DNA from 2 places in the Cyanobium sp. BA20m-14 genome. Region 2 is predicted to be linked to the other one. Evidence: predicted binding sites of a transcription regulator. Region 2 holds the regulator's gene; the other holds the start of a gene.
The links. The regulator HrcA, encoded in region 2, represses chaperone genes, less so after heat shock. The targets are predictions, from matches to a motif close to TTAGCACTCNNNNNNNNNGAGTGCTAA.

Region 1: a site for HrcA is predicted at 7,310-7,336, ahead of groES (co-chaperone GroES). Genes of this name have one in related genera too.

Annotation. Positions count from the first base shown of each region.
Region 1 covers NZ_JAGQCR010000004.1:12,007-29,677, reverse strand. Annotated here, with positions in the region: gene pyrR (bifunctional pyr operon transcriptional regulator/uracil phosphoribosyltransferase PyrR) at 1-507, opposite strand, end outside; gene gpmI (2,3-bisphosphoglycerate-independent phosphoglycerate mutase) at 769-2,343, shown strand; gene secG (preprotein translocase subunit SecG) at 2,383-2,613, shown strand; gene msrB (peptide-methionine (R)-S-oxide reductase MsrB) at 2,636-3,118, shown strand; gene KBZ07_RS00940 (LysR substrate-binding domain-containing protein) at 3,076-3,969, opposite strand; gene KBZ07_RS00935 (LysR family transcriptional regulator substrate-binding protein) at 4,115-5,011, opposite strand; gene groL (chaperonin GroEL) at 5,210-6,844, opposite strand; gene groES (co-chaperone GroES) at 6,923-7,234, opposite strand; gene atpD (F0F1 ATP synthase subunit beta) at 7,478-8,938, shown strand; gene atpC (ATP synthase F1 subunit epsilon) at 8,968-9,375, shown strand; gene KBZ07_RS00910 (sensor histidine kinase KdpD) at 9,354-10,691, opposite strand; gene KBZ07_RS00905 (response regulator transcription factor) at 10,695-11,420, opposite strand; gene KBZ07_RS00900 (30S ribosomal protein PSRP-3) at 11,534-12,079, opposite strand; gene KBZ07_RS00895 (transaldolase family protein) at 12,124-12,783, shown strand; gene KBZ07_RS00890 (TIGR01548 family HAD-type hydrolase) at 12,783-13,592, shown strand; gene KBZ07_RS00885 (aminopeptidase P N-terminal domain-containing protein) at 13,596-14,915, opposite strand; gene KBZ07_RS00880 (CNNM domain-containing protein) at 15,022-16,038, shown strand; gene KBZ07_RS00875 (GTP-binding protein) at 16,035-17,342, shown strand; gene KBZ07_RS00870 (nicotinate-nucleotide adenylyltransferase) at 17,339-17,671, shown strand, end outside.
Region 2 covers NZ_JAGQCR010000217.1:381-5,300, forward strand. Annotated here, with positions in the region: partial or broken gene KBZ07_RS15740 (citrate/2-methylcitrate synthase) at 1-224, opposite strand, end outside; gene KBZ07_RS15745 (histidine phosphatase family protein) at 291-776, opposite strand; gene KBZ07_RS16235 (DUF3352 domain-containing protein) at 785-2,440, opposite strand; gene KBZ07_RS15755 (rhodanese-like domain-containing protein) at 2,495-2,848, shown strand; gene KBZ07_RS15760 (heat-inducible transcriptional repressor HrcA) at 2,978-3,886, shown strand; gene KBZ07_RS15765 (peptide deformylase) at 3,942-4,829, opposite strand.

The DNA of each region.
Region 1 (17,671 bases), on a different contig from region 2:
CTCCTCTCCATCAATGGCCTGCAGGCAGAGCTGGATAGATTCCTGCCGCCTGGTGGGCACCACTCGGCCACAGAAGTCGGGCTGGATAGGCAATTCCCGATGACCGCGATCCACCATCGCCACCAGGCTTACCCCCGTGGGCCGGCCCCAGGCTTGGAGGGCCTCCAGGGCAGCCCGCACGGTTCGCCCCGTGAAGATCACGTCATCCACCAGCACCACCTGGCGGCCATCCAGCGCCACGGGCAGGTCGGTGGGTTGGCCCAGCCGGGTGCCCACCCGTTCAAGGTCGTCGCGATAAAAAGTGGGATCAACCGTCCCCTGGTCAATCGGGTGGCCGGTCATGGCCGCCAGCCGCTGGGCGAGCACCTCGGCCAGGGCGACTCCGCGGGTGGGGATGCCCAGCAACAGCAGGGAATGGCTATCGGCCGTGCTTTCGAGCACCTGGGAGGCCAGCCGATCGAGGGTTCGGGCCAGATCCTGGGCCGAGAGCAGTTCCAGCCGATGCATCAGAGATATGCCAGATCAGTAAAGCCAGTGCAGGAATGCCAAAGCAGTGAAGCCAGAGCAGTTATCTGGCCCTGTGTGGCCAAAGGCTGACCCTGCCAGGACCGGGCGGTTTTGCCGCACATCTGCACTGTAGGTTGGATTTTGAAGGCGTTGGAGTAACGCCGACAGGTCTGACGGGTGACAACTATTCCCTCCCAGCAGCTTTCCTCCATAGCCCCTGAATCCACTCCCCCCTTCAGGGAGTCTGCTTCGGTCGCGCCCGTGGTTCTGGCCATTCTCGATGGCTGGGGCTACTCCCCGCAGAGCGAGCACAACGCCATTCGTGCAGCCAGCACACCGGTGATGGACGCCCTCTGGCATGCCTACCCCCACACCCTGATCGAAGCCAGCGGCGGCGCCGTGGGTCTGCCCGACCACCAGATGGGCAACTCCGAGGTCGGCCACCTCACCATCGGCTCTGGTCGGATCATCCGCCAGGAGCTGGTGCGCATCAGCCAGGCCGTCAGAGACGGCAGCATCAACGCCAACCCAGCCCTCAACGCGCTGGCAGACAAGTTGCTGCAACGGGAAGGCAGCCTCCATCTGATCGGGCTCTGTTCCGACGGTGGGGTGCACAGCCACATCAACCACCTGGCTGGTCTGCTGCACTGGGCAGCCGAGCGGGGGCTCAAAGACGTGTGTGTGCACGTGATCACCGATGGCCGCGACACCGATCCGAGCAGCGCCCCCCGTTTCGTGGCCCAGGTGCAGGAGCAGATCCAGCGGGCAGGGGTCGGCCGCATCGCCACCCTCTGCGGCCGCTACTGGGCCATGGACCGCGACAACCGCTGGGATCGCACCGAGAAGGCCTACCGCCTCTACACCGAACCCAGCCCCATCTCCGAACTCAGCCCCGTCAACGCCATCCATGCTTCCTACGCCCAGGAGATCGGCGATGAGTTCCTCGAACCGATCCGCCTGGCTCCAGGGCTGATCCAGTCCGGGGATGGGGTGGTCTGCTTCAACTTCCGACCCGACCGGGTGCGCCAGCTGATTCGGGCCCTGGTGCTGCCTGACTTCGAAGAGTTTGGGCGCAAGCTGATCAGCCCCCTCGACGTGGTCACCTTCACCCAATACGAAAAGGGCCTGCCCTTGGCAGTGGCCTTCCCGCCCGAATCCCTCGATGGCCTGCTGGGCCAGGTGGTGGCGGAGGCTGGGCTGCGCCAGTTCCGAACGGCGGAAACGGAGAAATATCCCCACGTCACCTATTTCATGAACGGTGGCATCGAGCAGGCCTTCCCCGGAGAAGACCGTCACCTGGTGCCTTCTCCCCGGGTCGCCACCTACGACCAGTCCCCGGCGATGTCGGCTGGCCAGCTCACAGACAGCTGCATCGCCGCAATCTCGAAGGGCATCTATGCCCTGGTGGTAATCAACTATGCCAACCCCGACATGGTGGGGCACACCGGCAAGATGGCTGCCACCACTGAAGCAATCAGCACCGTCGATGGCTGCGTGGGCCGGCTGATGGAGGCCACCAACCGCATGGGCGGCACCCTGCTGATCACCGCCGACCACGGCAATGCCGAGATGATGGAAGGCCCGGATGGCCGTCCCTGGACAGCCCACACCACCAACCCGGTGCCCGTGATCCTGGTTGAGGGCGAGAAACGCAAGCTGCCTGGCCATGGCACCAACGTGCTGCTCCGCGACAGCGGTGGGCTGGCTGACATCGCTCCCACCATTCTCGAGATCCTGCATCTGCCCAAACCGCCAAAGATGAGCGGTGAATCCCTAGTTCTGCCTGCTGGCGCCAACTCCGAGCCCAGCCCCATCCCCCAGGCCCTGGGCGTCTAGCCTGCGCTGGTCTTAGCCTGCAGGAAGACTGGAGCGCGTATGGTCACATCAGTGTTGTCCTGGGTTTGGATCGGCAGTGGGGTGCTGCTGATCATCAGCGTGTTGCTGCACAGCCCCAAGGGCGACGGGATGGGCGGCCTGGCGGCCAGCGGCGGCTCGATGTTCACGAGCGCCCGCAGCGCCGAGGCCACCCTCAACCGCATCAGCTGGACCCTGCTGGCCATCTTTCTCGCCCTTGCCGTGGTGCTCAGCGCCGGCTGGCTGGGCTGAGACTTCCATGCCCATGCCACCCATGCCCCGTCGCAACCTGCTGCTGGCCCTCGGATCGAGCCTGGGCGCCTTCTTCAGTGGCGCCGCCAGTGCTGATGCCGCCTCCAAGGCCCAGGATCCGGCCTGGCAACTGGGTGAGGCCGACTGGAAAAAACGACTCAGCCCGGCGGCCTACAAGGTGCTCCGTCAGGAGGGCACAGAGCGGCCCTTTTCCAGCCCGTTGAACGGCGAAAAACGCCCAGGCACTTTCGTTTGTGCTGGCTGCGCCCTGCCCCTGTTCAGCTCCAAGGCCAAATATGAGAGCGGCACCGGCTGGCCGAGCTTCTGGCAACCCCTGCCCAAGGGCATCGCCACCAAGCTGGATTTCAAGCTGATCGTGCCCCGCACCGAATACCACTGCAGCCGCTGCGGCGGCCACCAGGGCCACGTGTTTGACGACGGCCCAAAACCCAGCGGCAAGCGCTACTGCAACAACGGCGTGGCGCTCAGCTTCAAGCCAGGCTGATCGCCCAGCCACACCTCGCCATCCCCCAGCCCGGAGGCCAACTGGGCGGCCCTGGCTAGCAAGGCAGCCAGCAGGCTGTGTAGATGGGTACTGGCGGCAAACTCCCGTTTCAGCACCAGGGCCTCTCCCACAAGCAGCGGCAGGGGGAGGGGCAGGGGCACGCAGCCATCCAGGAAGCCAGCCACCTGCTGCAGGGGCGTACCGACGCTGATCATCAACTCCTCCACCGGTACCCTGCCAAACCAGGCGGCCTGCTGGAAACGCCGGTCCCGCTCCGGAGACGACCAGAGGCCCAATTCTTCAAGGATGCGCTGGGCCCTGGGGAAGGCGCCATCTGGCAAAGGCAGCACGGGATAGTCGGCCAGATCCGCGAAGACGAGCTGATCACCCCGCTCCAGCAGAGGGTGGCCGGGCCTGACCAGCAGGCCCGGCCGCATGGCCGTGAGCTGGATGATGTGCAGGTCGGGATGGTCGGGGATATCGGGAGCTGAGCACAGCCAGGCATCGATCACGCCACAGAGCAACAGCTCCTGGAGCCGCTCGCATTCGAAATAATTGGTGTTGCCGCAAGTCCAAGCGCCTGGCAGCTCCGTGGCCAGCAAGTGGCCGCACCAGTGTTGGCTGTCAAGGCGCAGGCCATGGCCTTGCCGCCATCGCAGCAGCTGATGGACCCCGCGCTCCAAGTTAATCAGGGTCTGATCTCCCTTCAGCCACCATTCACCTGCCCGTTTTTCCATCTCCAGGTCAAACACCTGAAGACAGCGGCGGCTATGGCGGCTCACCGTCGACTGGAAGCAGCGCAGATGGGCAGCGGCGCGATTACCGGTACGCAGCCACAGCAGGGAATCCAACGCTGCCAAGACCTCGACCGATACCACTTGCGCCGCCCAGCTTGAGCCACGAGATAGTATTGCCACCAAGCCACTAAAAAGGCGCGCACCTAGCCGAACACAACGCTATCTGGCTGAGCTTGCAGATTCGGCATAAACAACCGGCTCACATGCCGATGCGGGCCAGAAAACCCAGGTCAAAGTCGACTTCAACATGGTTGCGAACAATCGGCAAATAGCGACGATAGAGCTCCACCAGCAGGGCCTGCAAGCTGGGATGGTGGGCATACTCACGCCGTACCACCAGCCCATCGCCCGAGCCAAAGGGCAACTGCAGGGGTAGGCGACAGAGGGTGTCGCCGCTCGCCACCAGGCTGAGCGCAGTGCCGTAACCCACCACCAACTCCTGCTCGGCCCGCCCTTCCCAAAGGTCGCGGCGGTAGCGGGCCATGCGCACGCCATCGCTCCAGAGACCCAAGCTGCGCAATGCCTGCTCCACCAGGGGGTAGGCCCCCTCCGGCAGGGCAAGGGAGGGAAATTCGGCAATGGCTTCCAGGCTGAGCTGGTCACGGCTGAGCAAGGGATGGCCTGGGGCCACCACAAAGAACACCGGCATCCGGATGATGGGAATGGCGACCAGATCGGGGTTACGGCTGGTCGGCAGATCGGGTAATCCCGTGATCAAGGCATCGATAACTCGCTCCTCCAGCAACTGGAAGGTGCGGCTCACTCCCACAATGTTCGACTCGCCCAACAGCCACCCCTGCAGCGCTGGGCTGCTGAGCAAGGGCGCCGACCAGTAGGTGGCCTCCAGGCGCAGCGGTCGAAAGCCGCGCCATCGGGCTTCCTGGTGCACATGCCGCTCCCGCAGCAACAGGCTGGTGTCGCCGATCAGCTCCCATTCACCCTGGCGACGCTCCATCGCCAGCTCAAACAACTGCAGACAACGTTTGCGGTAGCGGCTGGTGGTGGCTTCGGTGATGCCGTAGCACCGCTCCACCTGGACGGCCGCCCGCAACCAGAGCAGGCCATCGAAGGCCTCCAGCACGGGCAACTCAACCAAGGCAGCGGGCAGGCGCCTGGAAATTGTTGAAGCCAGCCCGGGGCAACGACCCCATACCTTGCCAAAACCGTACAAATCAAAACATCAGATCCTCCCCAGCCCCCAAAGCTCCACGCAACGAAGGCTACAAAAAAGGGAGAGGAGGGTAAACCCTCACTCTCCCAAGCGATCTGAAGAAATCAGACCGAACTACTTGGATCAGTAGTCAAAGTCGCCGCCGCCCATGCCGCCGCTGGCAGGAGCTGCGTCTTTCTTGTCAGGCAGGTCGGCCACGATGCACTCGGTGGTGAGCACCATGCCGGCGATCGAAGCCGCATTCTGCAGACCGGATCGGGTCACCTTGGCGGGATCGACGATGCCGGCAGCCAGCATGTCGACATACTCGCCGGTGGCGGCGTTGTAGCCCTCGTTGAAGGGCTTGTTGCGCACATTCTCAGCCACCACAGCACCGTTGACGCCAGCGTTCTGGGCGATGCGCATCAGCGGAGCGGTGAGGGAGGAAGCCACGATGTGGGCACCGATCAGCTCCTCACCGGAGAGGTTGGCGGCTGCCCACTCTTCGAGGGCCGGAGCCAGGTGGGCCAGGGTGGTGCCGCCGCCGGGAACGATGCCTTCTTCAACGGCCGCCTTGGTGGCGTTGATGGCGTCTTCCAGGCGCAGCTTCTTGTCCTTCATCTCGGTTTCGGTGGCGGCACCCACCTTGACCACGGCCACACCACCGCTCAGCTTGGCGAGACGCTCCTGCAGCTTCTCCTTGTCGTAGGAGGAGTCGGTTTCGTCCATCTGCTTGCGAATCTGCTCGCAGCGGGCCTTGACGGCCACCTCGTTGCCTTCGGCCACGATGGTGGTGGTGTCCTTGTTGATCGTGATGCGGCGGGCGGTGCCGAGCATCTCGAGCTTGGCATTCTCCAGCTTGAGGCCGGCATCCTCGGTGATCAGCTGACCGTTGGTGAGAACGGCGATGTCCTCGAGCATGGCCTTGCGGCGATCACCGAAGCCAGGCGCCTTGACAGCGGCAACGTTGAGCACACCGCGCAGACGGTTCACCACCAAGGTGGCGAGGGCCTCCTTCTCGATGTCCTCGGCGATGATCAGCAGGGGCTTGCCGGTACGGGCGATCTGCTCGAGCACGGGCACCAGATCCTGCACCAGGCCGATTTTCTTGTCGGTGAGCAGGATGTAGGGCTCTTCGAGCACCGCTTCCATGCGCTCGGTGTCGGTGGCGAAGTAGGGCGAGATGTAGCCCTTGTCGAAGCGCATGCCCTCGGTGACCTCCAGCTCGGTGGTCATCGATTTCCCTTCTTCTAGGGAGATCACACCCTCCTTGCCCACCTTGTCCATCGCATCGGCAATCATGCGGCCCACCTCTTCGTCGTTGCCGGCGGAGATGGTGCCCACCTGGGCGATGGCGCTGGAGTCGGAGATCGGCTTGGCGTGCTCCTCGATCTTCTTGACCAAGAAGTCTGCGGCCTTCTCAATGCCACGCTTGAGGGTGATGGCGTTGGCGCCGGCGGCCACGTTACGCAGACCCGCCTTGACCATGGCGTGGGCCAGCACGGTGGCAGTCGTGGTACCGTCACCGGCGGCGTCGTTGGTTTTGGAGGCGGCCTGACGAATCAGGGCCACACCGGTGTTTTCGATATGGTCTTCCAGTTCAATTTCTTTGGCGATAGTGACGCCGTCATTGACGATCTGGGGGGCGCCGAACTTCTTTTCCAGCACCACATTGCGGCCCTTTGGGCCGAGGGTGACTGCCACCGCCTCGGCCAAGATGTCGATACCCCTTTCGAGAGCCCGACGGGCGTTCTCGTTATAGATGATGCGTTTAGCCATGGAAAGCCTTGTCGTGATGGGTTTAAATCTTGATCGGAAGCCTGGTCAACTATTTCGGAAACTCAGCGGTTCCGAGCTTCAGTTGACGATGGCAAGGATGTCTTTCTCGGACAGCAACACGAACTCATCGCTACCGAGCTTGATATCGGTGCCGGCATACTTGCTGTAGAGAACCTTGTCGCCCACGCTGACTTCGGGAGCCTGACGGCTGCCGTCGTCATTGCGCTTGCCGGGACCGATTTGAACCACCTCACCCACCTGGGGCTTTTCCTTGGCGGTATCGGGCAGAAGGATGCCGCCGGCGGTTTTCTCCTCCGATTCGGACACCTTGATGAAAATGCGATCTCCGAGGGGCTTAACCGTGGAGACGCTGAGAGAGACAGCAGCCATGAATGAATTGCGAGAGCAACGGCATGGCGTCTGAGACGCCACTGGACTACGGACTGGAGTGGGCCTGAAGGCGAATTGGCACTCGAGCCCGTTGAGTGCCAATTTATGCCGGCAAGGGTCGCCCTGGCCAACAAGGAGCTGTGCGGGTCACCGAACCCTCCCTGGCGAACAAACGCGGTGGTAAGGTTGCGCCGCTTCAGGCGGGATGGTTCCCCCTGGGCGCTCTCTGAGTCTCCCCTCCCTATGGCAGCTGCTACCGCCACCGGCACCAAAGGCATTGTGCGGCAGGTGATTGGCCCGGTCCTCGACGTCGAATTCCCGGCCGGCAAGCTGCCCAGGATTTACAACGCGCTTCGAATTGAAGCCCAAAACTCCGCCGGCCAGACCGTCGCCCTCACCGCCGAGGTACAGCAATTACTTGGCGACCACCGGGTGCGTGCCGTCGCCATGAGCACCACCGACGGCCTAGTCCGCGGCATGGAAGCCCTCGACACCGGTTCACCGATATGCGTGCCCGTGGGTGAAGCCACCCTGGGCCGCATATTCAACGTGCTCGGCGAACCCGTCGACGAGCGGGGACCGGTGGCCACCACCCTGACCGCATCGATCCACCGGCCTGCCCCCAGCCTCACAGAGCTGGAAACTAAGCCAAAAGTCTTCGAGACCGGCATCAAGGTGATCGACCTGCTGGCCCCCTATCGCCAGGGCGGCAAGGTTGGACTCTTCGGCGGCGCCGGTGTGGGCAAAACCGTGCTGATCCAGGAGCTGATCAACAACATCGCCAAGGAGCACGGCGGCGTATCGGTGTTCGCCGGTGTGGGCGAGCGCACCCGCGAGGGCAACGACCTCTACGAGGAGTTCAAGGAGTCGGGCGTGATCAACCCCGACGACCTCTCCAAGTCGAAGGTGGCTCTCTGCTACGGCCAGATGAACGAGCCCCCTGGCGCCCGCATGCGCGTGGGTCTCTCGGCTCTGACCATGGCCGAGCACTTCCGCGACGTCAACAAGCAGGACGTGCTGTTGTTCGTTGACAACATTTTCCGCTTCGTGCAAGCCGGCTCCGAGGTCTCAGCCCTGCTGGGCAGGATGCCATCGGCCGTGGGTTACCAGCCCACCCTCGGCACCGACGTGGGCATGCTGCAGGAGCGCATCACCTCCACCTTGGAAGGCTCGATCACCTCGATCCAGGCCGTCTATGTGCCCGCCGACGACCTCACCGACCCGGCACCGGCCACTACCTTCGCCCACCTGGATGCCACCACCGTGCTCAGCCGCGGCCTGGCTTCCAAGGGCATCTATCCGGCGGTCGATCCCCTGGATTCCACCAGCACCATGCTCCAGCCCGCCGTGGTGGGCGATGACCACTACCGCACCGCCCGCTCTGTGCAGAGCACCCTGCAGCGCTACAAGGAGCTCCAGGACATCATCGCCATTCTCGGCCTAGACGAACTCTCTGAGGACGACCGGCGCACCGTAGATCGGGCCCGCAAGATTGAAAAGTTCCTCTCCCAGCCCTTCTTCGTCGCTGAGATCTTCACCGGCCAAAAGGGCGAATATGTGAAGCTCGAAGACACCATCAAGGGCTTCAATATGATCCTTGCCGGTGAACTCGATGACCTGCCTGAAGCGGCCTTCTATCTGATGGGCAACATTGACCAAGTGAAGGCCAAGGCCGCCAAGATCCTTTCCGAAGCCAAGGGTTGATCCCCTCTTCTCCCTGAGGACCCCCAACCATGAGTCTCACCCTCCGCGTTCTGGCTCCCGATCAGAGCGTTTTTGATGGCACCGCCGAAGAGGTGATCCTGCCCAGCACCACCGGCCAGGTAGGCATCCTGCCCGGCCACGTCTCCATGCTTGCCGCCCTAGACACCGGCGTAATGCGGCTGCGCTCTGCCGGTGCCTGGTCAACCATCGCCCTGATGGGCGGCTTCGCCGAGGTGGAAGCCGACGAGGTGACCGTGCTGGTGAATGGTGCCGAGTTGGGCAGCAGCATCGATGCCGCCTCCGCCGAAGCCGCCTTCGAGGCGGCCCAGAGCGCTGCCGCCAGCTTCGAGGGCCAGGCCTCCAGCCCTGAGAAAGTCAAGGCCAGCCAAGCTCTGGCCACGGCCCGGGCCCGTTTTCAGGCCAGCAAGGCGCTCTGAGTAGCCCAGTCAACCAAGACGGGCAGTTGCAGCTCGTCCCGTAGGCCTCCACCTGGTGCTTCAAGCAGCCGCAGCCTGCCCTGGTGGTCAACGCAGAAGCGTTCCACGATCGCCAGGCCCAGCCCCCGATGCCTCTGGCGTTGGCGATCGTTGCTGCGGCTGGGTCCCGGGATCGCCAGTAGGGTCTCGGTGACGCCTGCGCCGTGGTCATCCACCCGCAACAGCAGGTCGCGGCCGCGGCGCACCGCACTGAGTTCCACCGGTGGTGCGCCGTACTCCAGGGCGTTGTCGATCAGGTTGTTGAGCGCCCGTTGCAACCCCTCGGGGTCGAGGTTCACCAGCAAGCGAGGCAGCCGCAGCTTGATTAACCGGGAGGGGTGGCTGGCCACAATGCGGCCGCACAGGTCGTCGAGGGCGCAGGGTTGACGCCGTTCGGCCGGCAGCTCCTGTTCCCCCAGCAGGGCCAATTGGTCGGTCAGCTCGCGCAACCGATCCAGATCGAGGGCCATGGCCTGGGCCAGCTCGCCATTCTCGCCGCTGAGGCGCTCACAAAGAATCTCCGTGCGCAGCATCAGCCTGGCATGGGGGCCGCCCAGGTCGTGGGTGAGGCCATGAAGCAGCTGGCGTCGGGCGCTAGCCGTGTTGTTGATGCGCTCCAGCAGCCGGTTGATGCGCAGGCTGAGGTTGCGGATCGGGGCAATGCCCTGCTCAGGCAGCAGTTGCAGCGGGGCTGCCGAGCCCTGCTCCGCCAGCAGGGTCAACAGTTGGCCAAGGGGGCGTTCAACCTTCAGCCGCAGGAAAAGCACCAGCCCGGCCAGCGCACCGATCACGATGGCCAGGATGCGCAGCGGGGGCAGATACCAGAGACTGTTGCTGAGGAGCTGGGACTGGAAGAGCCAAAGGGTCTGGCCGGTTCTTTGGTCAAATCTGTTCAGTTGCACCCAGTGCCCGCCCCACGGGTCCTGCAGGGGAGGCTGGTCGCGCTGCAGCCTCCGTTGCAGCCCGAACTCCCGGGCCATGGCCTCTTCCACCAGCCGCTCAAACCGCCCGGCTTGGGCCGGCGGGCCGCTCGGCAGCTGGTTCTGCTGGCGCACCAGCACCCCCGCAGGCAGGGGCGCTTCAGCGTGTTGCAACACCTGCTCGACCAGCACTGTGTACTTGCTCAGCCGCAGGGCCGTTTCGCTGACGATGCGCGGCTCGAGCAGCAGGCGCATGCCCAGCAACAGGCCCAGATAACCGGCGATGCCCCCCAGAGCCAGGCTGGCGACCAGCAACAGCCAATCCAATCCTGCCAGGCGTGCCCTGGGCCGCGCCATGGCTCAGCTCCCTGGGTCACCGCCGGGCTGTAGCCGCCGCACCGGCGCCACCAGGCGATAGCCCCGGCCCCGCACCGTTTCGATCACATTGAGCTCGGGCTCCAGCTCCGCCAGCAGGCGCCGCAGCCGGGACAACCGCACATCGATGCTGCGGCTCTGCTCCACATCCACCAGGCTGCCGCTGGCCTGGCCCAGGTCCTGGCGACTGACCACCTCCCCGGCCCGGCTGCAAAGCAGCTGCAGCAGGGCCACGTCGCCGCGGGAGAGGTCCAGGCCCGCACCCTGGGGGTGGCCCAGCCAGAGCTGCTGGGGCTGGAACTGGAGCTCACCGAGTTGCCAGGCTTGGGCCCCAAGCCGGCTGATCTGGGCAGGCTTGAGCAGCTGCTCAACCCGTAACTGGAGCTCCCGAAACAGAAAGGGCTTACCCAGGTAGTCGTTGGCTCCGGCCTCCAGCCCGGCCACCCGATCCCGGGGTGCCCCCAGGGCGGACAACATCAGCACCGGCAGGTGGGGCAGCCCCCGGCGCAGACGCGCCAGCACATCGGTGCCCCGTTGTTCGGGCAACAACTCATCGAGCACCAGCAGATCCGGCTGGGATTGGTCAAGGGCAAGCTCGAGCTCGCGGGGATGGATCAGGTGACGGGCCGCCCAGCCCCGCTGGGCAAACTGGCTCAGGAGCAGGGCTCCCAATTCAGCATCGTCGTCGAGGATCCAAATCGTTTCGGCCACGTCGATCAGTCCGGTGGGAGCGCCATGACCTGTATGTAAGGTCTTAGGACTAGGGACCTGTGCCTAGCGCCCCTAATCTGTTCAGCCTAGCGCCAAGTTTCGTCGCCAGAAATTCAGGCGGTACCGCAGAAGGTGACGTCGGGGAACTTGAGCTTGGCCTCATCAAGGCTCTTGCCCTTGCCCTCCTCCTGCCAGTAATTGATCACCTCGGTGGCCTTGTTCAGCACCTCAACGCGCTCGTTGTCGGTGATCCAGCTCTTGCCCTCCAGCTCCCCCTTGAGGGTTTCCCAGGCATCTTCCCGCGGCCAGAAGAAATAAGCGGTCAGGGGGCTGGGGCCGCCACCGACGATCTGATCCACCGCCAGGGCGACGTTGTCGGGCAGCCAGAGAATCTTCAGCAGGAAGCGACCCTCATCGGCCTTGGGGGTATAGCCGGATGGAACACCGTCTTCATCAATGGTGGCCGTGGCCAGGGCAGCGCTGCCGCCACGCATCACCGGACGCCCCTGGGTGGTGGTGTCATCTGCTGCAACCGGCACCTCGGGCACTTCTGCCAGCACAGGCACTGCTGCCACCGTGGGCACTTCTGCCGCCACGGGCACTTCGATCACAGCAGCGCCAGGAGCGCTCTCGGGGGCTGGCATGGGCTCGACGCTCAAGGCAACGATTCAAACAACTAACCTACCAGCCGCTTCCCCGGCCAATGGCCCTGCGCCTGTTCCTTGATTCGGCCGACCCCCATGCCTGGCAGGAGTGGCTGCCCAGCGGCCTCTTCCACGGGGTGACCACCAACCCCACCATGCTCTGCCGGGCGGCCCAGACCTGCAGTCTGGACAACCTGGCCGCCCTCAGCGCGACGGCCCTCAGCCATGGCATCGCCGAACTGCACCTGCAGGCCTGGGGACCATCCCCGGCGGAGATGCTGGGCTGCGCAGAGCAGCTGGCGGCCCTGGCCCCCGGCCGCATAGCCGTAAAGCTGCCTGTGACCCGCCAGGGGGCAGCCGTGGGCCGGGAGCTCGGCCGCAGGGGCATCCCCGTGACCTTCACCGCTTGCTACGAAGTCCACCAGGTGCTGGTCGCTGCCGCCCTGGGAGCCACCTACATCGCCCCCTACCTGGGGCGCATCAATGATCAGGGCCGCGACGGGATGGCGGAGGTGATCGCCATGCAGCGCTGCCTGGAAGGCGTCGGCTCGAATGTGCGCCTGCTGGCGGCCAGCCTGCGTCAGCCCGGCGAACTCAGCGAGCTGGCCGGCGCCGGGCTGAACACCTTCACGATCAGTCCAGAGCTGGCGGCAGAGCTGTTCAGCAGTGGGGCCACCGCCGCCGCCAGCGTCCAATTCGAGCTCGACGCCCAATCCTGATGCCCACCCCGCCCCAGGCCGTTGTGCTGTTCGACATCGACGGCGTGATCCGCGACGTGAGCGCCAGCTACCGCCGGGCAATCGTTGAGACTGTGCACCACTATGGGGGCCAGCGGCCCAAGCCGGCCGCCATCGACGCCCTCAAGGGCGAAGGCTGCTGGAACAACGACTGGCAGGCCTCACTGGAGCTGCTGCGGCGGCTTGGGCACACACCCCTGCCGGCCCTTGAAGCGTTGGTCGTGGTGTTTGACACCTTCTATTTCGGCGGCGATCCCGCTGGCGATCCCAGCCTGTGGCGAGGCTTCATCGGCCAGGAGCCCCTGTTGGTGCAGGCGCCCTTCTTTGCTTCCCTGACGGCGGCAAACCTGGCCTACGGCTTCGTCAGCGGCTCCGAGCCCCCCTCCTGCCGTTACGTGCTGCAAACCCGGCTGGGCCTGGCCGATCCGCCCCTGATCGCCATGGGGGATGCGCCGGACAAGCCCGATCCCACCGGCCTGCTGCGCCTGGCCACCCGGCTGGCCGGCGCCAGCCTCGGCGCTGGTGCCCCGCCGGTCGCCTACCTGGGCGACACGGTGGCCGATGTGCTCACGGTGCAGAGAGCCCGGGCCCAGTGCCCCGGCCAGCTCTTCCTCAGCCTGGCGGTGGCGCCGCCCCATCTACACGGACATCCCGTAGCGCGGCTCGCCTACGAGGCCAAGCTGCTGGAGGCCGGCGCCGATGCGGTGATCCCCAGCACAGCCATGCTGCTGAACCAGCTGCAACGGCTGGATGCCATCGGCCAGCAGATCGACCCAGAACTCTGGGCTTGAGCCTTAGCGCTCCAGCGCCGCCGGCGCCTTGAGGGCAGCTGCAGTGAGGTTTTCGTGGCCGTGGTCGGTGACGGCCACGTCGTCTTCAATTCGAATGCCGATGCCCTTCCAGCACTCTTCGATGGCGGGCTGCCCCTCTGGCAGCGGCAGCCGATCGCTCACATAAAGTCCCGGCTCGACCGTGAGCACCATGCCCGGCTCCAGCTCCACGTGGTGCTCGCCCAGCCGATAGGCGCCCACATCGTGTACATCCAAGCCCAGCCAGTGGCCCGTGCGGTGCATGTAGAGGTGGCGGTAGGCCCCCTGCTCGATGATTCCGTCTAGCGAACCCGCCAGCAGGCCCAGTTCCAGCAGCCCCTCCACCAGCACCCGCACAGCCGTGTCGTGCACGCCCTCCGCCGTGCAGCCCGGCGCCACCGCCGCCACCGCCGCCATCTGGGCCGCCAGCACCAGCTCGTAGAGGGCCCGCTGTTCGCCGCTGAAACGGCCATTGATCGGAAAGGTGCGGGTGATGTCGCCGTTGTAGTAGTCGCCCAGGGAGCAGCCGGCATCGATCAACAGCAGGTCGCCATCCCGCAGGGGGGAGCTGTTGGCGGTGTAGTGCAGCACGCAGGCATTGTCGCCGCCGGCCACGATCGAGCCATAGGCCGGGCCGCGGGCCCCCTGCTCCAGAAAGTGCTGCTCGATCACCGCCTGCACCTGCCGCTCCCTGAGGCCCGGCCGGGCCACCTGGCGGGCCAGTTCATGGGCCTCGGCGGAGATGCGGGCCGCCTCGCGCAGGCGCTCCAGCTCCTCGGGCCCCTTGCGCAGCCGCAGCTCGTGCAGCAGGGGGCAGGGGGCCACCAGGCCGAAGGCTGCCGAGCCGCTGCGGGGAGCGCGGTCTAGCTGGGCGGCCCAGGCCGCCAGCACCAGGGGCTCCACCTGCGGATGCTTGCCCACCCGGAAGGCGATGCCCTCGGCCCCCTTCAGATAACCAGGCAGCCGCTGGGCCAGCTCCTGGCGGGGATGGGCCAGGTCGGCCCCGAATTCCGCAACCGCGCCTTCACAGCCCCAGCGGAAGCCGTGCCATACCTCGGCGCTGGGCTCCTTGGGGGCCACAAACAGCACGAAGCGCTCCCCTTCTGGCCGGTGGGGCAGGAACAGGGCCACCGCCTCCGGTTCATCGAAACCGGTGAGATACCAGAAGTCGCTGTTCTGGCGGAAGGGCCACTCGCAATCGGCATGGTGAACCGCCAGCGGCGCCGCCGGGATCACCGCCGCTGCCCCCCCGAGCTGGGCAAAAAAGCGCCCACGCCGCTGGGCAAAGGTCGACGGATCGGTCATGGTGCGCAGTTTTCTTGCCCTGGCAGACACCAGTCTGGAGCAGCCACCGGGCCAGGCGTTGGCAGGGACGATTGAATAGGGGCATGGCGAGTGGCAAACCGGCCAAATGAACGACCTGCTCGCCCTGGCGCTGCTGGTGGTGGTGGTGATCGCCGGATCGGCCCTCTGCTCTGGCGTGGAGGCGGCCCTGCTCACCGTGAATCCGGTGCGGGTGCATGAACTGGCGGCCCGCAGCCAGCCCGTTCGGGGCGCCCGCCGGCTGGAGCAACTGCGTCAGCGGCTGGGCCGCACCCTCTCGGTGCTGGTGATCGCCAACAACGTGTTCAACATCTTCGGCAGCTTGATGCTGGGTGGCTACGCCGCCATCGTGTTCAAAAGACTGGGAATAGGGGGCATCGCCCTGCCCCTGTTTTCCGTGAGCCTCACCGTGCTGGTGATCCTGCTGGGTGAGATCTTGCCCAAGGCCCTCGGCAGTCGCCTGGCCCTGCCGGTGGCCCTGAGCAGCGCACCCACCCTGGCGGTGCTCGCCCGGCTGATGCTGCCGCTGGTGCTGGTGCTGGAACAGCTGCTGCCGGCAATCACGGCCGACAACGAGATCAGCACCGACGAGGAGGAGATCCGGCAGCTGGCCCGCCTGGGCTCCCAGAAGGGCCAGATAGAAGCCGACGAGGCGGCCATGATCGCCAAGGTGTTCCAGCTCAACGACCTCACCGCCCGCGACCTGATGACGCCGCGGGTGGCGGCCCCAACCCTGGAGGGCGCGGCCAGCCTGGAGCAGCTGCGCAGCACCTTGCTGGCCAACAACGCCGAGTGGTGGGTGGTGCTGGGCGAGGAGGTGGATGAGGTGCTGGGGGTGGCCAGCCGCGAGCGCCTGCTCACCGCCCTGCTGGAGGGTGAGGGCGGCCGCAACGCCGCTTCCCTGAGCGCGCCGGTGGACTACGTGCCGGAGATGATCCGGGCCGACCGGCTACTCACCGGCTTCCGTCGCAACAGCACCGGCGTGCGGGTGGTGGTGGATGAATTCGGCGGCTTCGTCGGGGTGATCGGGGCCGAGGCGGTGCTGGCGGTGCTGGCGGGCTGGTGGCGCCGGCCCCAACCGGCGGGCGAGACGGGCCGGCCATGAGCCAGGCGCCCGCCACACCGGAGCGCTGCCGCCTGCTGCTGGAGCAGTGGCGCAGCCAGCTGCAGCTCAGTGGCCGCGAGCAGAGCCAGCTGGGCGGCCAGCTGCAGGCCCTTGACCACCAGCTGGATCGACTGCAGCAAAGGCGGCTGCGGGTGGCCGTGTTCGGCCGGGTGGGGGTGGGCAAGTCGAGCCTGCTCAACGCCCTGTTGGGCCAGGCCGCCTTCGCCACCGACGTGGCCCATGGCTGCACCCGCCACCAGGAGGCCCGGGCCTGGGATCAACCGATTGCCGGCCTGGCGCAGGTGGAGCTGGTGGACACCCCCGGGATCGATGAGATCGCCGCCGCCGCCAGGGCCCGACTGGCGGCCCGGGTTGCCCTGAGCTCAGACCTGGTGCTGCTGGTGCTCGACGGCGACCTCACCAGCGTCGAGCACGATGCCCTTTCGCCCCTGCTGGCCAGTGGCAAGCCCCTGCTGCTGGTGCTCAACCGTTGCGACTGCTGGAGCGAGCAACAACAAACCGCCCTGATCGCCAGCATCCAGCGGCGCCTGCCGGTGGCGGCCCGCCACCTCGAGCTGATCCCGGTGGCCGCCGCCCCCCGCCAGCCGGAGCTGCTGGCCGATGGCCGGGTGCGCAGCGTGACCCAGCCCCCCCGGGTGAACCCCCTGCGCCGGGCCCTGGTGGACCTGCTGGAGCAGCACGGCGAGCTCCTGCTAGCCCTCAATGCCCTGGCAGGGGCCGAACGCTTCCACCTGGCCCTGCAGCGCTGGCGGCTGGGGGCAAGTCGCCAGGCGGCCCAGAGCCTGATCGGCCGCTTCGCCGCCATCAAGGCCACGGGCGTGGCCGCCAACCCGCTGGTGCTGCTGGATCTGGCCGGTGGCCTGGCCTGCGACACCGCCCTGGTGCTGCAGCTCTGCCAGCTCTACGACCTGCCCATGGGCGGCGCCGGTGCCCGCCAGCTGCTGCAGAGGCTGTCCGGCCACAACGCCCTGCTGGGCGGCGCCCAGCTCGCAATCCAGCTGGCCCTGGGAGCCCTGCGCCAACTGCTGCTGCTGGGGGCTCCCTTTACGGCGGGGCTGAGCCTGGCCTCCGCGGCGCCGGTGGCCCTGGCCCAGGCGGCCCTGGCGGTACACACCACCCGGCTCACGGGCCGGCTGGCGGCCGCCGAGCTGCTGCGGGGGGCCCAGCGGGGCGGCCGACCCGGGGCCCTGCTGCGGCGCCTGGCCCAGAGCGATCCCCAGGTGCGTCTGTGGCTGGGGGATCGAAGCGAGCCCGCAGCAAACCTGCAGGCCCTGCTGCCATGAGCGGCGGGGTCGTCAAAGCAGAAGAGGGGCCGCTCGCCCTGTTTGGCACCAGCGCCGACCCGCCCACCCGCGGCCACCAGATCCTGCTGGAGGGCCTGGTCCAGGCCTATCCCGAAGTGGCCACCTGGGCCAGCGACAACCCGCTCAAGCAGCACGGCGCGAGCCTGGAACAGCGCTCAGCCCTGCTGGGCCAGCTGGTGGCCGCCATCGGCAACCCCCGGCTGAGTCACCGGCAGGAGTTGAGCAGCCCTTGGGCGATCTCCACCCTGCAACGGGCCGCAGCTGCCTGGCCAGGCCGCGAACTGGTGTTTGTGGTCGGCAGCGACCTG
Region 2 (4,920 bases):
AGCTGCTTGGCGTTGGGCAGCTGGGCCCAGATCAACAGGTAGGCGGTTTCCAGGAAGGTGCTGCGCGCGGCAAGCTCATCTACCCGGTAGCCCCGATAGGTGAGCACGCCCCGCTGACCGTCAATGTCGCAGATCGATGACTGGGTGGCAGGCACCCCCTCCAACCCAGGACGAAAGGGGATCTGGGTCTCGGCTCCCCCTGCTGTCATGCCCCCTGCTGTCATGCCCGCTGATGTCTTGCCCGCCGCTGTCACGTTTGAGCCGCTGCTGTGGTTGGGGCGAACCTACGGCTAAAGCCGCCATTGATGCCGTAGCCGCAGCAACCGAGGACCAATCAGGGCCTCCAGGCTGGCACCGGCGGGTCCAAGGCGAATCAGGACGATGCCGGCCTTGCGCAGCGTGATCGCACCGGCCGGCAAACCCAGCAGAGTCGAGGCCAGCTCACCGAGGTCGGGCTCGTGGCCCACCAGGCCCAGCCGCTGCCAGTTGCCGGCCTGGAGCAGCGGCCGCGGGTCTCCCCCTGGGGCCAGGCTGGCCTCGATCGCAAAACCACTGGCCAGGCCGGCCGCCACGCCCAGCTCGGCTGTCTGCACCGCCCGCCGCAGGGGGCTGCTCAGCAGGGGGTCACAGCAGAGCTGCAGCCGCTGTAGCTCTTGGGCCACCGCGGCCGTGCGGCGGCTTCCCTCGGTGGTGAGGACCCGCTCTGCATCGGGGCGATCCGGATGGCGCTCCTCAGCAATGCCATGGCGCCAGAGCAGCAGTTCGCGATCAGCCAAGGGATTCGTCAACCAAAACCCACCCTGGCGCTGAGATGCACGCTGTTGCTGTTGCTATAGCTATCGCTGTTGGTATCACCGTAGCCAGGCTCCAGGCTGAGGCTGAGCCCCTGCACCGCCGGCGCCAGCGGTCTCCCAGCAAGGCCCGAAAGCAGTTGCCAGGTGCTCCAACGCTGCAACAGGGCCTGGGCCGGCCCGGCCGCCATCGCCCACTGCAGGGAAGCCTGGGGCTGGTCGAGGGCGGCGAGCTGGGCCAGGCGCAGCCGGGGGGTCTGACGGGATTCGCGCTGCTCCTGCAACACCGCCAGATTCTGGCCCCACCAGGCCAATTGGCCCTGGCTGGCCCTGGCCCCCGCCAGGCTGGCCTGGAGCACGGCGCCCTCCTCCCGGCCGATCCGGCGCCCAGCCGGGGGCGCCTCCAGCCGGGTCCAGACCATGACGCTGGCGTCTCCCTCCACGGGCAGGGGGGCGGCGGTCAGGCCCTGGGCAGCGAGGCCCTGTTCAAGGCTGGCGGGATCGGGCTGATCCACCGGAGTGCCCAGCAACCAGCCCTGGCTGCCGGCGCTCCATAGCAAGGGGCCAGGATCGGCCGCCGCCACCAGGGCCGGCAACAAACCGTCACCGCCACCCTCACCCACCCGGAGCACGGCCGCCAGCAGGGGTTGCCAGAGCTCAGGCCAATGGGAGGGTTGCTGCACCAGGGCCAGGCTGTCGGACTGGCCCTGCAGGGCCGCCAGCAGGGCCAGTCCGCCGTCCCCGGCAGCGGCGGTCGGAGCTGGGGGCGGGGCTGGGGGCGGGCCAGCGGCGCCGGGTGCCAGGAGCAGCAAAGCTTCCAGCGCCAGGGAACGGCCGTCGGGTCTCAGGCTGGCCACGAGCTCCTGCACCGCGCCGGGCCCGGTGAGCTGGGCAGGCATGCCCAGCCAGGAGCCCAGGACTTCAGCTTGGGCCGTGAGCAGCACAGCCCCCTTGCCCAGGCGACCCAGGGCCTGCTGGAAGGAGGGACTGGCCGCCTGATTGAGCTCATCGATCTGGGAGACGTCGAGGGCCTGCTCGAGCACGCCGCGACCGGAGGCAATCAGCACCAGATCGTCGTTGACCAGGGCAGTGGCGATCGGCACCGGCGTAGTGCCCACCAGGGCACCACGGCCACTGATCAGCCCCATGCCTCGGTAGCTGCTGATCTGCAGGTCGGTGCCGGCGAGGCTGCGGGTCTGCCAGAAGCGCTGCAGGAAACGGCGGGCCCCATCGGCATCTCGGCTGCGCAGGGAAAGGAGCCAGCCGTCGGCGGCTCCCCCTGGCTCGTTGGCCAGCAGGGCCAAGCCCAGTTCAGGGCCGAGCCAGGAGGCCAGCTCGGCGGGATAGTCCAGCCCCGCCGCAGCGAAGGCGCCATCCCGCAACCCGGCTACGGCATCGGCCGCCTGGCGGCGCTGCCGGCCCGGGGCAACGGCCCGGGCATAGCCCTCGGGCCGTTGCCCATCGGTGAGCAGGTAGAGACTGAGGGGTGCCTGGCGGGGCACAAAGCGAGCCGCCCGAGGCGATACCAAGGGCTGGTGCTGCAACTGCAGCGGAGAGCGCTGCAGCACCAGCCACCAACCAGCGGCCGCCAGGCTCAGCAACAGCAGCACCGCCGCCAGCACGACCGCCAGAAACGGGCGGGCCTTCATGCGTCCCACGCAGGATGGGCCCATCTTGACCCCAAGCCCCGCCTTCTGCCCGCCATGGAAAGTTCTGAGACCCCAAAAACCATGCGGGCCCGCGAGCTGCAGCTGCGGCTGGAGCAGGGCGAGGCGATCCAGTTGGTGGATGTGCGCGAGGACGCCGAGCTGGAGCTGGCCAGGCTGGCCCATCCCGTGCTGCACCTGCCGCTGAGCCGCTCAGCTGAGTGGGTCGACCGCCTGGGCAAGCTGCTCAGCCACGACCGCCCCATCGTCGTGCTGTGCCATGCGGGGGTGCGCAGCTGGCAGCTGGGCTGCTGGCTGATCCAGGCCCAGGGCTATGGGGCGGTGTGGAACCTCCAGGGGGGCATCGATTCCTGGAGCCTGGAGGTGGATTCCAGCGTGCCTCGCTACTGAATCCAGCCCCCATCTGCCTACGATCAGCCAACTCCCTGCAGCGGCCGCTTGCAGTCTCCGTCCCCCCGCCCCTTGCCTCTTAGGCAGCAGGAGGTTCTCCAACTTGCCGTGCGTCACTACGTGGACACGATGGAGCCGGTGGGCAGCCAGACCCTGGTGCGCCGCTTCGGCCTGGGGGCGAGCCCGGCGACGGTGCGCTCGGCCATGGGGGCTCTGGAGCAGCGGGGGCTGCTCACCCAGCCCCACCCCTCGGCGGGCCGAATCCCCAGCCAGCAGGGCTACCGCACCTACGTAAATCAGCTGCTGCCCGCCCCGGGAGCCGCGGCCCTGCAACTGGAGCGGGAGCTCACCGGGCTCAGCCTGCAGTGGGCAGCCCTCGACGACCTGCTGCTGCACCTGAGCCGGCGCCTGGCCGATCTCACCGGCCTGCTCAGCCTGATCACCAGACCCCAGCGCAAGCAATCCCAGCTTCAGGCCCTGCGGCTGGTGGCCAGCGGCGAACGCCTGCTGGTGTTTCTGGTGGAGGGGGGCGCAACCGCCACCAGCCTCAACCTGCGGCTGCCCGCCCAGGCCGAAGCCGAGCTGGCCCCCCTGGAGCGGTGGGTGAGTACCCAGCTGCAGGAAGGGCCGATTGACTGGGCAACCCTGCCCTCCCAGTTGAACAGCAGTGGTGCTGCCCTGCGCCAAGCCCTGGCCAGCCATGGCCAATCTCGCCAGCTGGAGGGGGAGGGGGCCCTGACCATGGGCCTGGCCGGCCTGCTGGCCCAGCCGGAATTCAGCCAGACCCTGAGCCTGCGCCCCCTGGTGGAACTGGTGGAGGACGCCCCCCACCAGCTCCTGCCCCAGCCAGGCATCTGGATCGGCGCGGAACATCCCCACCGGGCCCTACACCAGTGCGCCGTGGTGCAGGCCGATTACCGCAGCGGCGATGGCGGCATCGGCCAGGTGGCCCTGGTGGGCCCCATGCGCATGGCCTACGCCACCGCCCTGGCCGCCGTGAGCTCGGTGGCCCAGGTGCTGGAGCGGCTGTTGGGGTGAAAGCTCCGTGGATTGATCACAAGCTGCCAGCCCGTCAAGCAGCACAACGACAGCACTAACCAGGCACGGAGGGAATCAGCCCGGCCGCTTCCAGCTCAGGGATGAAGCCGAAGGCGGTGGGATCGCTGAGGCGGTCGGGGAAGAGCACCCCATCGAGGTGGTCACACTCGTGCTGCACAACCCGGGCATGGAACCCCTCCACGCAACGATCCACAGGCTGGCCATCGCCATCGATCCCCTGGTAGCGCAACCGCTGCCAACGGGACACCTGCCCCCGCAGCCCCGGCACACTCAGGCACCCCTCCCAGGCCCCATAGCGCTCCGGTCCCAACGGGGTGAGCACGGGGTTGATCAACAGGGTGCGGGGAAGCAGTGGGGCATCGGGGTAGCGGGGGTTGGGCCCTCCACCACCAAACAGAACCACCCGCAGCGGCACGCCGATCTGGGGAGCGGCCAGGCCGGCGCCGCTGCAGGCCGCCACCGTGTCGTCCAGATCAGTGATCAGTTGCCTCAAAGCGGGATCAGCCACATCGATCACGGGCTGGGCGGGCTGGCGCAATCGGGGATCACCCAGACGGAGAACGGTGCGTACCGCCATCGACACCAGTCTGTTGGTGCCATGCAAGCATCGCCTCAAGGCCCAAACAACGCGCGGATCTCCGGTGCGGGCCGATCTAGAGCGGAAGCCACCGCGGCGAGGCCCGGGCGATCGGCTGCAGCCAGCGGCTTGATGCGGGCACCCCCCACCGGGGCCGGCGCCGTATTCAGGGTGGAACTGCAGCCAGGGGATGGCGGCGGCCTCCAGGGCATCGAGCAGGACCGTGGCGTAATCCAGCCCCCTCCACCAGCCGATCGGCGCCATAGGGGCCGCCGGCAATGGCCGGTTGGGGGTCGCCACCCAGCGGATGCCCTGATCAGCTAGGGCTGCGAGCTGCGGGGACAAGGGATTAGGCACGGGCAGGCCGCTGCACTACGGCCATGATTGCCCCGGCCGGGGCTCACCCCCCCATCCTGTCGCCGAGCTTCTCGGCCAC